DNA from 2 places in the Arthrobacter sp. TmtSoilC79 genome. Region 2 is predicted to be linked to the other one. Evidence: predicted binding sites of a transcription regulator. Region 2 holds the regulator's gene; the other holds the start of a gene.
The links. Region 2 encodes Rex, which represses fermentation and respiration genes when NADH is low (regulators of the CRP and FNR family bind a similar motif). Its sites were predicted from a motif close to CTTGTGAANNNNTTCACAAG; they were not measured.
Positions count from the first base shown of each region.

Region 1 (7,879 bases), 940 kb from region 2:
AAGTCGATCCAAGGCCTCAGCGGCGTCCCCTGCAGCCACCGGTGCGGCTCCTTGTACGGGCTTCATCCAGAGGGGGTTGTAGACGGGAGCTTCACTGGGTCCCGCCAGCGACGGACTTGCGGCGTCAAATTGGCCCGTGCTGAAGAACCAGGAGAGTCCGCCCACGACGGTGACGGCAGCCAGCGCAAGGATTGTCCATGCTTGCCGGGATCTGCGGCGGGCGCGCTTGTAGGCGGACCAGGTGATACTCAAGGGACTCCATCCAGTGGGGGCAGGCAGGTCCTACGAGCGTAGGACAAGGCCCCGACAGAAAGAGCCGGTATCCACAGTGTGTAGGAGAAGTCACACCGTGAGGGCTGAATTCCGGGTTTATTGCTCGCGCATCACGCGCTGCAAATCCTCTGTTGCTACAGCGAGGAGTCCGCGCAGTTGCTCAACCCGTTGGTCCGGGACGTCACCGGAGGCATTGGCTGCGACAGCCTGATCCAGGAGTTTTTGGGCTTGTTTGTGATTGGCGCGGGCCACATCAAGCGCATGTTCCAGTGTGGTTTCGTGCTCCAAAGTCGATTCGTTTTCCATGAACCCATTTTGGTCAGGTTTCCCGGCCGATGCCAGTGACACAGCCGGGAAACCCGTGAATACTTCCGGAGTGCCTAGGCGCCGGCCGCTTCGAGAACCGCGATCGGAGCCACAACGTCGCGCGCCGGGAACGACGGCGGGTTGACGCCTGCCATCTCCTCCATGACGCGGACTACCTGGCAGGAGTACCCGAACTCGTTGTCGTACCAAACGTAGAGAACAAGGTTCTTGTCGTTGGAGATCGTGGCGAGTCCGTCGACAATGCCGGCGCGGCGTGATCCGACGAAGTCCGTGGAGACAACATCGGGAGAATCGATGTAGTCGATCTGCTTACGCAAATCCGAGTGCAGGGACATCTCGCGGAGGAAGTCGTTGACCTCATCGCGCGTGGTGCCCTTTTCAAGGTTCAGGTTCAGGATGGCCATGGAGACATCCGGCGTGGGAACGCGGATGGCATTGCCGGTCAGCTTGCCCTGAAGTTCCGGGAGAGCCTTGGCGACGGCCTTGGCAGCACCGGTTTCGGTGATGACCATGTTCAGCGCAGCGGAACGTCCACGACGATCGCCCTTGTGGAAGTTGTCGATCAGGTTCTGGTCATTGGTGAACGAGTGCACGGTTTCGACGTGTCCGTGGATGATGCCGAACTTATCGTTGATGGCCTTCAGCACCGGGGTGATGGCGTTGGTGGTGCAGGAAGCAGCGGTGACGATCTTGTCGTCGTCCGCGATATCCCGGTGGTTGATGCCGTGGACGATGTTCTTGAGGTCGCCCTTGCCCGGTGCGGTGAGCAGGACGCGGGCAGCACCCTTGCTTTGCAGGTGCTGGGACAGGCCCTCAGCGTCACGCCAGCGGCCAGTGTTGTCCACCACCAGGGCGTCCTTGATGCCGTAGGCCGTGTAGTCAACCGTGGCGGGGTTGTCCGAGTAGATGACCTGGACCTGCACGCCGTTGGCGGTGATGGTGTTGGCTTCCTCGTCAACGCGGATGGTGCCCTCGAAGGATCCGTGGACGGAATCGCGGCGCAGCAGGCTGGCGCGCTTGACGAGGTCATTCTCCGCACCCTTGCGTACGACAATCGCGCGGAGCCGCAGGCCGTGTCCGCCACCGGCTTTTTCAATAAGGATGCGGGCCAGGAGGCGGCCGATGCGGCCAAAGCCGTAGAGCACGACGTCGGTGCTGGTGCGGTCGTCAGCGCCGCGCTTGCCCACGATCTCTGCAAGCTCTGCACGCAGGTACTCATCCAGGGAGGCGCCATTGCCTTCTGCCCGGAACTTCTCGGTCAATCGTGCAATATCAATGGCTGCCGCGCCGAGTTCCAGCTCCGACAGGGCGTTCAGCAGGGGTGCGGTCTCTTCGAGCAGGAGCTCGTGGTTGCTCATCCGGCGGGCGAAACGGTGCGCCTTAAGGATGTTCATGGTGGACTTGTTGATCAGGCTGCGGCCGTGAATGCTGGTGACCACGTTGTTTTCCCGGTACAACCGGCCGATCACCGGAATCATGGCCTCGGCGAGGGCCTCCCGGCCCATCCACTTATCAAGACAAGAATCTGACGTCTGGCTCACAGAACTACCTTCCTTGGGTCAACCACATACGTCCTCGTATGCAGATGGCAGCGGCCGCCCGGAGTAGTCCTGCGGCACATGCGCCGGCGGGCTTCGGTCCACCCACAGCGCCTTGAACGAGAGCAAAGAAAATCCGCCGGCTGCGAACGCAGTCCCGGCGGCAGAACATCTACGTTCAGTAACCATTCTAGGGCTGAAGGCGGGAGCGTAGGCCGCCCGGAGGCGTGAAATCACTCACACGCCGCTATTGTGGCGGTCATAAATGGATGGGTCGACCGATACGCCGGGTTCTGTCATCCCCTTCCGTTACCGGAAAAGGAGTGGCGGCCATCCATCTACGAACGCCGTTGCCGACGCCCTCCAGCAGCCTACCCGGACACTCGGGCGGGCAGCCCTCAAACGTGTCCTGTCTGGCCTTGCTCCGGGTGGGGTTTACCTAGCCTCCCCGGTCACCCAGGGAGCTGGTGGTCTCTTACACCACCGTTTCACCCTTACCTGCTGCCGCACGATGAAAACATCGCGCAGCGCAGGCGGTCTGTTCTCTGTGGCACTGGCCTGCGGGTTACCCCGAGTGGGCGTTACCCACCACCCTGCCCTGCGGAGCCCGGACGTTCCTCGAGCCACTTTCGTGACGCGCGACCGCCTGGTCGACCCATCCGCCGTCCAGTCTACCGGCGTTGGGACCGGCCGAAGTCCGGCGGTAATATCGGCTGGTGCTGATTCTGCTTCCGCCTTCCGAAGGCAAGACCCCCGCTGCCAAAGGTCCCGCCATCGAGTGGGAGTCCCTCAGTTTTCCGGAGCTGAATCCTTACCGGGCAAAAGTCCTTGAGGCCCTGGGTACAGTCAGCGCGCACGAGGACGCACTCGCTTTGCTGGGCGTCGGCGCCTCGCTGCGTGACGACGTCGAACGTAATACCCGGCTCAACGCGGAACCGGCAGCGCCGGCGCACCAGGTCTATTCGGGTGTTCTTTACGACGCCTTGGGCTATAACAGCATGACTCCCACGCAGCGGCGCAAGGCCACCGAATCCATCCTGGTGGTCTCAGCCCTGTGGGGCGCCATCGGCTTTGGCGACCACGTGCCCGCCTATCGGCTGTCCATGGGAACGGCACTGCCCGACGTCGGACGCCTCGCCTCATTTTGGAAGCCGCAACTGAACGCTGCACTCGCCACGCGCAGCGAAGGGGAACTCCTGGTCGATTGCCGTTCCAGCACCTACGCCGCGGCCTGGGCTCCCCCGGCGGCGCAGACCGTCAATGTCAATGTCTTCAATGAGGCAAACGGCAAGCGCACCGTGGTCAGCCACTTTGCCAAGCACACACGCGGTGAGTTGGCACGGCACCTCTTGACCAGGCGCGGCAAAGCCCCGTCAACTCCAGGTCAGCTCCTGAAGGCTGCCGGCGAAGTGTGGACTGCGGAACTGGTTGAGGGCACGGCCCGCAAGCCCCACGCGCTGAACATCATCCTGACCTAGCCGGGCATGGGCCGGGAAAGGTGGGGCCCGGTCAGTTCCACTCGGCCGAACGGACCAGGATGACCCCTGAGTCCGGGCAAAAAACGATCTCGTCCTCGGCTGCGGCCTTGACCTCGGCAAGGTCGCCGGGGCTGAGCATCATGCCCGAGCCCTCGGACTTGCCGTGGAACAGGCGCGCAGCACCGACGCCACGCTTGGCAATGGTCTTCTCGTACACTGCCAGCAGTCCGGCATCGAGGGTGTCGGCGAACGCTGCGCGCTGGCCCCGAACCACGGTTTCTTCAGCTGCAATCTCGGCAATGGCTTCATCCAGCTCAGCGCGGATGCTGCCGAAGGAGCCCTGGATGTCATCGACAATCGACTGCTGGGCGGCCTGACGCTCACGCAGCGTGTCCAGCCGCTCCAGGATCTCAAGTTCAACGTCCTCAAGGTCCGAGCGGCGCTTGTTCAGCGAGGCGATGTCATTTTGAAGTGCCACCAGGTCCTTGGACAGTCCCGTGCCACTGTTAAGCCGCGTTTCGTCACGTTCGATCCGGGTGGCAACCTGCTCCACGTCCGCCTCCGCACGCCGAAGCTCAGCCTCGGCGTCATGGACAGCCACCTTTGCCGCGCCGAGTTCACCATTGGCAACGGTCAGCGCATCCGTGAGGTCCTTGATCCGGGGATCGGTTTCAAAGACCCGCCGACGACCGGCCAGCGATTTAAGCTTGGCATCCAGCCCCTGCAGTTCAAGCAATTTCAGTTGTTCTGCCGGTGCTGCTTTCGCCACGCTTACCTCCGCTTGTCGCTGCCGGGCCTGGGGATCAGTTCCGGCCGGATCAACCCCGTTCTGTTGGGGCTGCCCGTATCCTTCTAGACTCTAGTCCCCGCCGGGAGTGAGTATGAAGTCCCAAGGATCGCTGTTGGTGCTGCTGACGCGGATTTCGACGTCGTAGCCTTGGTCCGCTAGGACGTTTCCCAGCGCTTCGGCTGCGGCGGGCAGCCAAAGCCATTCGCTGGCAAAATGCGAAACGTCAATCAGGTAGGGGCGCCCGTTGCTTGCTCCCTCACGGGCTTCCGAGGCCGGATGGTGGCGCATGTCCGCGGTGACATACACGTCGGCGTTGCTGGCACGCACCGCGTCGAACAGGCTGTCTCCGGCCCCACCGCACACTGCGACCCGCCGGACCAGTCCGTCCTTGTCCCCGGCAACGCGGACACCACCGGCCACTGCCGGAAGCATTTCGAAGACCCTCGCCGCAAAGTCGCCGAGGGTGGCGAGTTCCGGCAGGTCGCCCACCCGGCCTATGCCTTCTTCAGGCAAGCCGTTGGCAGCGGGTGTCAGCGGGGACACGTTCTCAAGTCCAAAAGCGTCGGCAAGGACGTCCGAAACTCCTCCGACGGCGGAATCCCCGTTGGTATGGACGGTCAGGAGTCCGGTCCCGGCCTCGATCAACCGGTGGACCGCCAGGCCCTTTGCCGAGGTGGCGGCTACCGAATTCACCCCTTTAAGGAGCAGCGGATGGTGGGTAATCAACAACCCGGCGCCCCACTCAATGGCTTCATCAATAACATCCAACGTGGGGTCCACCGCAAAAAGGACCTTGGTAACGGGAACGTTGGGGCGCCCTACCACCAAGCCCACTTCGTCCCAGTCCTCCGCCAATGACTCAGGCCAGAGTTCCTCAACCGCCAGTAAGACCTGGCCTAGCGTGGGATCACCGCTGGCGGCACCTGTCTGGTCCTCTTCAACTGTTTGGTCATCGTCGACCGAATCCGCATCAGAAATGCCGGTGTTTACTGCTTCCATGCTCTTATTCTTCCCTACTTCGGACCTCCGACGGCGGATGAGGTGGTCCGCTCGCCCGAAGTACCTGCCAGGTGCCGTAATTCTCCCGTAAGGTGAAGCGGGAATCATCAAGCCCTCCCATCCATTGAAGAGAACATGAAAACTTTCGTACTTGGCGGTGGCTGCTTCTGGTGCCTGGACGCCGTTTACCAGAAAACCCGCGGTGTCAGCTCGGTTGTCTCGGGCTACACAGGCGGCCATGTCCGCAACCCCGACTACTACCAGGTCTGTTCCGGAACTACGGGGCATGCCGAAGTGGTGGCAGTAACGTTCGACGAGACCATAGTTCCGCAAGAGGTCATCCTGGACATGTTCTTTGCCCTGCATGACCCCACCACCTTGAACCGGCAGGGTTATGACGTTGGAACCCAGTACAGGTCCTCGATGTTCTACACCACCACGGAAGAAAAGGTGTTGTTCGAGGAGGCCATCGAGCGGGCCCAGGCCCTGTGGTCCGATCCGATTGTGACCGAGGTCAGCCGGCTCCCCGAATTCCATGAGGCCGAGGAAGTCCACCAGAATTACTACGCCAAATTCCCGTACCAGGGATATTGCCAGGTGATTATTAACCCGAAGCTGGCAAAGGCCCGGAAATATTACTCTGCATGGCTTACTGCTTAGCGGTGTTTCGATCCGGCTGGTTAGGCTGACCTCAGCATTCCCTCTTCAGAGATAGGCGTAATTTTCATGGCAAGGATCTACGACGACGTCACGCAGCTGGTAGGCCGCACTCCGCTGGTCCGTTTGAACCGGCTCACCGAAGGCCTCGACGCCACGGTTGCGGTCAAGCTCGAGTTCTACAACCCGGCCAACAGCGTCAAGGACCGCATCGGTGTGGCCATCATTGACGCTGCCGAAAAGTCCGGCGCCTTGAAGCCCGGCGGAACCATCGTCGAAGGTACCTCCGGCAACACCGGCATCGCCTTGGCACTGGTGGGCGCAGCACGTGGCTACAAGGTCATCCTGACCATGCCGGAGACCATGTCCACAGAGCGCCGCGTCATGTTGCGCGCTTACGGTGCCGAGATCGTCCTGACGCCCGGATCCGAAGGCATGCGCGGCGCCGTCGAAAAGGCCCAGGAAATCGTTGCCAACACCGAGAACTCCATTTGGGCGCAGCAGTTCGCCAATGAAGCCAACCCGGCCATCCACCGCGCCACCACCGCCGAGGAAGTCTGGGAAGACACCGACGGTGAAGTGGACATCTTCGTTGCGGGCGTAGGCACCGGCGGAACCATCACCGGCGTCGGCCAGGTCCTTAAGGAACGCAAGCCGGGCGTGCAGATTGTGGCCATCGAGCCCAAGGACTCCGCCATCCTCAACGGTGGCGCTCCGGGACCCCACAAGATCCAGGGCATTGGCGCCAACTTTGTTCCCGAAATCCTGGACACCAATGTTTACGACGAAGTCCTGGATGCCACGTTGGAAGACTCCGTCCGCGTTGCCCGTGAACTCGGAGCCCGTGAAGGCATCCTCGGTGGCATTTCCTCCGGTGCCATCGTGTGGGGTGCCCTCGAGCTTGCCAAGCGTCCTGAGAACGCCGGCAAGTTGATTGTTGCCGTCGTCTGCGACTTTGGAGAGCGTTACATCTCCACTGTGCTCTTCGACGACATCCGCGGCTGACACGACGCCTGCATTCCTTCATTTCCTGTAGAAAGGTCTTTGTGAGCTTCTTCGCAAGGCTTAAGGAAGACCTCGACGCCGCCCGGTCACACGACCCGGCGGCTCGAGGATCTTTTGAGAACTTTTTCGCATACTCCGGCCTGCACGCCATCTGGGCCCACCGGGTAACGCACCGGCTGTGGCAGAACCCGGCGCTTCGTTTTCCGGCGCGCTTGATCTCCCAGCTGGCCAGGTTCATGACGGGTATCGAAATCCATCCTGGTGCCACTATTGGCCGCAGGTTCTTCATCGACCACGGCATGGGTGTGGTGATCGGGGAAACCGCCGAAATCGGCGAGGACGTGATGATCTACCACGGTGTAACGCTGGGCGGACGATCACTGGCCAAGGTCAAGCGGCATCCCACCATCGGGGACCGTGTCACCATCGGCGCCGGGGCGAAGGTGCTTGGCCCTATTACCATCGGAGCCGGCAGCGCGATCGGCGCCAATGCCGTGGTAGTCAAGGACGCGCCTCCGGAGTCCATCATCACCGGCATTCCGGCCACATGGCGGCACCGCGATGCCCGGTCAGAAACGAAGCCGGCCGTGGACCCGGCAGAGTATTACATCGAGTACCGGATCTAGCCAGCGAGCCTTCTGTAGAAATTCCAGAAGACGGCATCGAAGGCCCGATCCGGAAGGATCCTTCGCAGCGCCAGGACGCTCCAGGCTCCCCTGCCCACCGGGTAGCGGGTCCTGGGGCGTTTTGCCGTTGCGGCCCGGACGATCACATTTGCAACAACCCGTACCGGTGTGGACAAGATGTGGCCT
Region 1 is NZ_AP046051.1:1,974,080-1,981,958, reverse strand. It holds gene AC6JA3_RS09195 (HNH endonuclease family protein) at 1-252, opposite strand, end outside; gene AC6JA3_RS09190 (hypothetical protein) at 370-579, opposite strand; gene AC6JA3_RS09185 (glyceraldehyde-3-phosphate dehydrogenase) at 654-2,141, opposite strand; RNA gene rnpB (RNase P RNA component class A) at 2,405-2,796, opposite strand; gene AC6JA3_RS09175 (YaaA family protein) at 2,855-3,616, shown strand; gene AC6JA3_RS09170 (zinc ribbon domain-containing protein) at 3,648-4,385, opposite strand; gene AC6JA3_RS09165 (Nif3-like dinuclear metal center hexameric protein) at 4,476-5,405, opposite strand; gene msrA (peptide-methionine (S)-S-oxide reductase MsrA) at 5,541-6,065, shown strand; gene cysK (cysteine synthase A) at 6,132-7,067, shown strand; gene epsC (serine O-acetyltransferase EpsC) at 7,109-7,693, shown strand; gene AC6JA3_RS09145 (oxidoreductase) at 7,690-7,879, opposite strand, start outside.
Region 1: a site for Rex is predicted at 2,363-2,382, ahead of AC6JA3_RS09185 (glyceraldehyde-3-phosphate dehydrogenase). Genes of this name have one in related genera too.

Region 2 (7,879 bases):
ACGCGGTAGCCGCGCTTCTTGAGCAGCCCGGCGGCATCGTTGATGGCCTTCGACGCCGGGATCCCGGCGTCGGCGGGCAGCGCCAGTGTGCCGTACTCCGGCAGGCGCGAAAGGCGCTTGGGGGTGCGCGGCGGCTGGGACTTCATGGCCTTGTAGTGGGCAATTGCGCGGGGAGTGACACAGCCGATCAGGGAGATGAACAGCAGGATATAGATGGCGGAGAACCAAGCGGACGAGTAGACGTCGTACATCTGGAGGGCATCCAGGATCTGGCCCATGGTCGGATTCTCGCTGATGCGTTGTGTCACGAGGGACGGATTCGCGGGCCGCTGCGGGAACAGGGACCCCGGGACCGCGCCGACTGCAAGCAGGAGCAGCAGGAACAACGCAGTGCGCATGCTGGTCAGCTGGGTCCATGCCCACCGGAGCATGTCTTTGAACCCGAGGGCGGGCAGGGCTGCCTCGGACTTGGCCTGCTGGAGCTTGCCATCCGCTGCGTTCCCAGTGGCGCTTTCAGCGGACGGTGACTTCTTCTTGGCTTTCACGGACTCGCTCATCAGATTGGCAACTTCACATCGTTTTGGAACCAGTACTGCAACTCGGTCACCCAGGTTCCCCACACGCCGGTGGCCATCAGGATGCCGAGCAAAATCAGGATGCCCCCGCCAATCCGCTGGATGGCCAGCCGATGCTTCCGGAAGAAGGACATGACTCCCATGCCACGGCGGACGGCCAGGGCGATCAGGAGGAACGGGATGCCCAATCCGAGGCTGTAGACGAAGGCCAGGAGCGCACCCTTTGCCGCCGATGAACCACCGGACAGGCTCAGCAACTGTACCGCGGAGTACGTCGGGCCAATGCAGGGCGCCCAACCCAGGCCGAAGGTCAGCCCCAGGAGCGGTGCACCCCACAGTCCGGCCGGAGGCTTGGCATGGATCTTCGCATCACGCTGCAGCCAGCCGAAGCCACCCATGAACACTATGCCCATGATGATCACCAGGATGCCCAGCAGTTGGGTTATCCAGGCATTCTGCGGACCGGTCAGCAAGGTACCCAACTGCCCGAACGCGCCGCCCAGGAGGACAAAAATCACCGAGAAACCAAGGACGAACAACCCGATACCGGCGAGCATGCGGCCACGCCGCTGCTTTTGGAGGTCGACGCCGGTGAGTCCGGTGACGTAGCCAAGGTACCCGGGCACCAGGGGCAGCACGCACGGCGAAAGGAAGGAGACCAGCCCGGCCAGCAAGGCCACCGGCACAGCCAGCAGCAGCGATCCGTTGAGGATCGTCTCGGCGAAGGGACTGTTCATGGGGCGCTACTCAGCCACTGCTGAAGTGATGAGGGCTTTCAAGGTGCTCTTCTCAATCTCCCCGAGTACGCGGGAGGCAACCTTGCCTTCCTTGTCCAGGACAAGGGTGGTGGGTACCGCGCCCGGGGGCACAATGCCGGATACGGACAGCAGCACTGCCCCGTCCTTGTCGTTGAAGCTCGGGTAGGTGATGTTGAAGGTCTTGTCGAACGCTTCAGCCGTGGCTTGTTCATCGCGGAGGTTGACGCCGAAGAACTGGACTCCCTGGTCCTTGAAGTCCTGGTGGAGGGCCTCAAGCTGGGGAGCTTCGATGCGGCACGGAGCGCAGGCGGCAAACCAGAAGTTCAGGACGGTGACTTTGCCTTGGAGATCCTCGGGCTTTACCGCTTGGCCGTTAAAGAGGGTGCCTTTGAGGGCCACGGGTGCGGCACGGTCAGCCTTGGCGAACTCCGTCACCGAGCCGTCGCCGGCCACGTAGTTCTTGTTGTCGCCGGCTTTGGCCTGCTTGGCAAGGGAATCCTCCTGCGCGCACGCGGACAGGCCCATGGTCAGTCCTGCGAGGAGGACGCCGCCGGCAGCCAACGCGCCACGGCGTGAAAGGTTGTTGTCCATTGTTTATGCCCCCGGGGTGCTGGCCGCGCCGGGAAGCAGGACGGCAGCAGGTTCGGTGTACTCGACCCGCACGATCTTTCCGTTCCCGTCCAGGGTCAACGACGTCAGGGAGGTAAGGGTGCACTCGCGCTTGCGGGGGTCGTGGGCCAGTCGGCGCCCTTCTGCGGTCAACCGGGTGGACCAAATAGGGAGCTGGTGGCTCACCAGGATGGCTTCGGCGCCATCACCGCCCAGTTCAATTGCCTTGGCCCTGGCGTCCTCAACGGCAGCCAGCATCCGCGCCGCTTGCTGTTTGTACGGCTCGCCCCAGGAAGGACGCAGTGGATTGCGGAAGTAGACCCAGTGCTTGGGCTTCAGGAACTCACTCTTGGTGGGGTGCAGTCCCTCGAAGTGGTTCTCTGCCTCGATGATGCGCGGCTCGGTAGTGATCTCCAGGTCCAACGCCTCTGAAGTAGGCATGGCCGTTTCCTGCGCACGGGTAAGCGGCGAGGCCACCAAGTGGACGATCTTGGCACCCTGGCCGGCGCGCGCCACAAAGTGGTCGGCCAACATCCGGGCCATCTCCCGGCCACGTTCGGAGAGGTGGAATTCCGGCAGGCGACCGTACAGGACGCCGTCGGGATTATGGACCTCGCCATGGCGAAGCAGGTGGACAGTTGCTTGGGGCATGTTTACCAGTTTCTCAAAGAAGCGGGGCGATCCGAAATCTTCTACCGCTAGTAGAACTCAAAGTTTTTCCGAAATGTTCCCCGGAGTTGGAATAAAAGATGCATATGCATGTTTATACTGGACACGAAGCTCGGTTGACGTTTCAAGCAATCGACCAGACCGGGCAAGCACGCAGTACCTACCAATCGATATAGGAGCAACACCATGATGACTCTCCCCGCTTCCGTCACCACCGGCACCTGGACCCTCGACGCTTCCCACAGCGAGATCGGCTTCACCGTCCGTCACGCAGGCATCAGCAAGGTCCGCGGCCAGTTCAAGGACGCATCGGCCACCCTCGAGGTCGGCGAAACCCTGGCCGACTCCAAGGTCACCGCCACCATCCAGACCGCCAGCTTCGACTCCGGCGATGTCAACCGCGACGGCCACGTCAAGGGCGAAGACTTCTTCGACGTCGAGAAGTTCCCCGAGATCACCTTCGTTTCCCGCCACGTCAAGGCCAACGGAAACAGCTTCGACCTCGTGGGCGATCTCACAATCAAGGGCGTCACCAAGGAGGTCTCCATCGAAACCGAATTCAACGGCGTAGCAGTGGACCCCTTCGGTAACACCCGCGCCGGCGTCTCCGGCGAAACCACCATCAGCCGCAAGGACTTCGGCCTCACCTGGAACGCAGTCCTCGAAGCCGGTGGCGTCCTGGTCAGCGACAAGGTGGTCATCAACCTGGAACTCGCATTCATCGCACCGGCAGCTGCATAGTCTTCGGGCTTTCCGCACGGTTCCACCACGACGGCGCCACCCACAGTCCCCGCCTTTGGCCGGCTGTGGGTGGCGCCGTTTCGCATATCCGGAAGTCACCCCGCAATTGTTCGGCAAAAAGCCTGTATTCAGCTGCGAGTTGGCTGCGAAGTTCCTATGCAACCTTCAACCTGCGGTCTACAGTGATGCCATGAGTACCCCAGACGAAGCACCACAGCCACAGCAGCCCGGCTCCCAGCCTCCGCAGCCGGGCAATGTTCCTCCTGCGGGTTACCAGCCTCCGCAGGGCTACCAGCCACCCCAGGGTTACCAGCCGCCGTCGCAACCCGGGCAGTATTCACAGCCCAACCAAGGACAGGCCGGCCCACCCCCCGCGGGTCCAGGGCAACCCGGTCCCGGGCAGCCCGGATTCCACTTCGAAATGCCAACCGACGGTCCCCGCAACTTCAACGACGTCATGCCCCAGGGCGGCTTCTCGGGAATGTTCAAGACCCAGGGCCTTCCCACCGAGCTGAAGGTTTCCTACTTCATCTGGGTGATCTCCGGGCTCCTGGGCCTGCTGTTTGGACTCATTGGGTTCTTCGCGATCATCGCCCTCTTCGCGTTCGCCCCCGGAGTTGCCGCGATCCTGCTGATCATCCTCATTCTCTCCCTCGCCGTGGCCGCTGCGCAGGTAATTCTGGCCATGAAGATGAAGGAAGGAAAAGAGTGGGCCCGCCTGGCATTGACCGTCGTGGCCGTCATCTCCTTGCTGCTCACCATCTTCAGTGCCGCCAGCGCCGGAGGGTCCAGTACAGGCCTCGGCAGCAACTGGTTCGGCTTCCTCGTCAGCGCGGTAGCCGTGGTGCTGATGTGGCTCCCCAATTCCCAACTCTGGTTCAAGGCAGTCAAGGGTCACGCATAGCGCTGACGCAACTGCCGTCGTCGTTCGCTGAACGGCTACCTGGAGCAGAAGGCCGCGGTAAATCCTCCGGATCGCCGCGGCCTTCATCATGCGCGGCCTTCATCATGAAGGCGTAAGCCAACATGATGATTTTTGCCGTCCGCTGGAAATACCTGCGTGGGATCACCTTCAGCGTCAGAGCCGGAAGGTACGGTGGAAGCAGAACCACGCTGGGGGCAGGGTCATTTTGCTGATCCCGGCGGCCGCACCAGCAGTCGAACAAGCAAAGGAATGCCATGAGCAACCCTCCGTACCCGCCGTCAAACCCGGGCGATGCCAACCAGCCCCAGCAGCCGGACACCCAGCCCGCCGCTCCGTCCGCGCCCCAATACGGCCAGCAGAGCCCTGCAGCACCGCAGTACGGGCAGCCTTCCGCGCCCCAGTACGGCCAGCAGAGCCCGGCAGCACCGCAGTACGGCCAACAGTCTTCTCCCTATGGCCAGGCTCCTGCCGCACCGCAGTACGGGCAGGACACCAGCTGGCCCAGCCAGCAGCCCGGCCCCACCGCCGTGCCGCCCATGGTCAACTACGCCTTCTGGATGATCATTGCGGCAGGCATTCTCTCCGCGATCAGCTCGCTGCTGCTGGCTACCACCGGTGCTGACGCCTTTATCAACGCCATGAACCAGCAGGCGGGCCAGCAAGGCACTGAGCTTCCCGAAGGGTCCCTGGAAGGCATGCGGGGCGTGATCGGTGTGAGCGCCATCGTCGGAGCAATCGTGGGCCTTGGCCTCTACGCACTGGTCGCTTTCCCCGTCCGCAAGGGCAAGAACTGGGCCAGGATCCTCGGCACCGTCTTCGCGGCGATCTCCGTCCTGGGCCTCACCAGCCTGTTCCAGTTCGGCGCCACCTACGGCATCTTGCAGCTCATCGTGATCCTGCTGGGTGTTGCGGCGATCGTCATGCTGTACCTGCCGGCGTCGGCCCCTTATTTCCGCAAGGCGCAGCCGTTCGGCAACACGTACCAGAACCCCTACGGCCGCTAAAGACGCAGCCTTAGAAAACCCTGCGGGCGCGGACCCGGCGAAGGCTATACAGCGTGGCCCGGTGTCTGCGCCCGTTGTGCGTGATAGGCCAAAATCTGCAGTTCCGTGGCCATATCCACTTTGCGGAGGTTCACGTGCGGAGGGACCTGCAACAGCACCGGCGCGAAGCTGAGGATGCTCCGGATGCCGGCGGCAATGACGCGGTCGCACACAGCCTGTGCCACGGTCGCCGGCAGCGCCAGCACCACCATGTTGGTGTGGGTACGCTCCAGGACCCGCTCAAGTTCGGCGGAGTCACTGACACGCAGCCAGCCAACTTCATTGCCGATCACCATGGGGTCGGCGTCGAAAATAGCTACAACGTCGAAGCCCCGGGACTCGAACCCGCCATACCTGGCCAGGGCTTTGCCGAGGTTACCGGCGCCAACAATGGCGACCTTCCAGTCATGGGTCAGGCCCAGAGCGGCCGCAATGTGGCGGCTAAGGTATTGGACTTCGTAGCCGACACCGCGTGTCCCATAAGACCCCGCGTAGGAAAGGTCCTTGCGGAGCGTGGACGAACTGACCCCTGAGGCCTCCGCCAGCGCCTCCGACGACACCCGCTCCACGCCCTCGGCCAGCAAAGAGTTGAGCGCGCGCAAATAGAGGGTCATCCGGGCCACAGCCGCGGGCGGGATCTGCTTGGCGGCAGGTTCGTTGTCCCCGGTTACAGCTTCCGGGGACGGTTCCAGCGCAGTCACGGTATTCTCCATTGCGTCGCTTTGTTGTTCCACTCTATGACCCCCGGCCGGACTCAACAAAAGCCATTACTTGCGGGTAATCCTGCTTTCAGCCCTCCAGGACCTTCTTCAGGGTGCGCGTAAGCCGGTCCTCGTCGATCTTCCAAAAATCACGTTGGATCCCATCAACCAGCACTACGGGAATCTCCTCGGCAAAGCGTTCCTGCAACCGGGGATCGTCGTCGATCCGTTGTTCAGTCCATTGCACGCCCAGGCTTGTGGTGACACGCTCGACGGCGGCACGCGCCTCCGTGCACAGGTGGCAGTCAGCTTTGGTGAGGAGGACGACGTCGGGAATAGCCATGCCTCAAAGGTACCGTCCAACCGTCTCCCACATCCCCCACCCACCGGACGCACCCTCTCTCACATCCCCCACCTTCAAGCGGTTCACCCGTGCGCCCCCAACGCGGTTCCCGGCGATTGACTAGACTCAAGACATGCCCGAGGAGAAGAACGCCGCCGTGGTCGCAGATGCCTTGGTGCAGAAGCACACTGTGCAGAAGGACGCCGTGCAGAAGCGCACGGGCGAAGCCGCCTTCTTCGACGTCGACAACACTTTGATGAAGGGTGCAAGCCTCTTCCACGTTGCCCGCAAAATGTACGAACGTAAGGCCTTCACACTTTCGCAAGCGGCTGGATTCGCGTGGAAGCAGTTCAAGTTCGTCATGCGGGGCGAGAACATGGAAGACGTCCACTCTGTCCGCGACTCCGCGCTTACCCTTGCTGCCGGCATCACTGTTGATGACATCAAGGCCCTGGGCGAAGAGGTCTACGACGAAATGATCGAGTCGCGGATCTGGCCGGGGACCAAGGCACTCGCGGAACAGCACCTCAGGGTTGGACGCAAGGTCTGGCTCGTCACGGCTACACCCATAGAGGTAGCCACGGTCATTTCCACCCGGCTCGGACTGACCGGCGCCCTTGGCACCGTGGGTGAAGTGGAAGACGGCATGTACACGGGAAAACTCGTGGGCGACATTCTTCACGGGCCTGCAAAGGCAGTGGCGGTCCAGATTGTGGCCGATAGGGAAGGCCTGGATCTGGATCACTGCTGGGCCTACAGCGATTCCGCCAACGATATCCCTTTGCTCACCATGGTGGGGCACCCAGTCGTGATCAACCCGGATGCAAAGCTGCGCCGGCATGCTCGTGAGAACAACTGGCCGGTGTACGACTTTCGTTCCGGCCGTCGCGCGGCAACCTTGGGGCTGAAAGCCGCAACGGTGGGCGGGGCGGTCTACGGCCTCTGGCGCGGATTTTCACGGTTCCGCGGCCCCCGCATCTGACCTTCTCTCACATCCCCTGCCCCAAACCCAAACGCTCGCTCACATCCCCCGGGCCACAACCCAAACGCTCGCTCACATCCCCCGGGCCACAACCCAAACGCTCGCTCACATCCCCCGGGCCACAACCCAAACGCTCACTCACATCCCCCGCCCCCAAACCCAAACGCTCACTCACATCCCCCGGGCCACAACCCAAACGCTCACTCACATCCCCCGGGCCACAACCCAAACGCTCACTCACATCCCCCGGGCCACAACCCAAACGCTCACTCACATCCCCCGGGCCACAACCCAAACGCTCACTCACATCCCCCGGGCCACAACCCAAACGCTCACTCACATCCCCCGGGCCACAACCCAAACGCTCGCTCACATCCCCCGGGCCACAACCCAAACGCTCGCTCACATCCCCCGGAGGCCCCAACGAGCCTGTGGATAACTTCCGATGACACAAGCGTTTCTGGGCAAGAATGCCAAGTATGCAGAATGTCATGCCTCTTCCGGCTCACCTCACCAACGCACCATTCACGCTC
Region 2 is NZ_AP046051.1:1,031,221-1,039,099, reverse strand. It holds gene resB (cytochrome c biogenesis protein ResB) at 1-557, opposite strand, end outside; gene AC6JA3_RS04905 (cytochrome c biogenesis CcdA family protein) at 557-1,312, opposite strand; gene AC6JA3_RS04900 (TlpA family protein disulfide reductase) at 1,319-1,924, opposite strand; gene AC6JA3_RS04895 (histidine phosphatase family protein) at 1,928-2,593, opposite strand; gene AC6JA3_RS04890 (YceI family protein) at 2,801-3,352, shown strand; gene AC6JA3_RS04885 (hypothetical protein) at 3,543-4,256, shown strand; gene AC6JA3_RS04880 (hypothetical protein) at 4,532-5,281, shown strand; gene AC6JA3_RS04875 (redox-sensing transcriptional repressor Rex) at 5,326-6,033, opposite strand; gene AC6JA3_RS04870 (glutaredoxin family protein) at 6,110-6,364, opposite strand; gene AC6JA3_RS04865 (HAD family hydrolase) at 6,498-7,346, shown strand.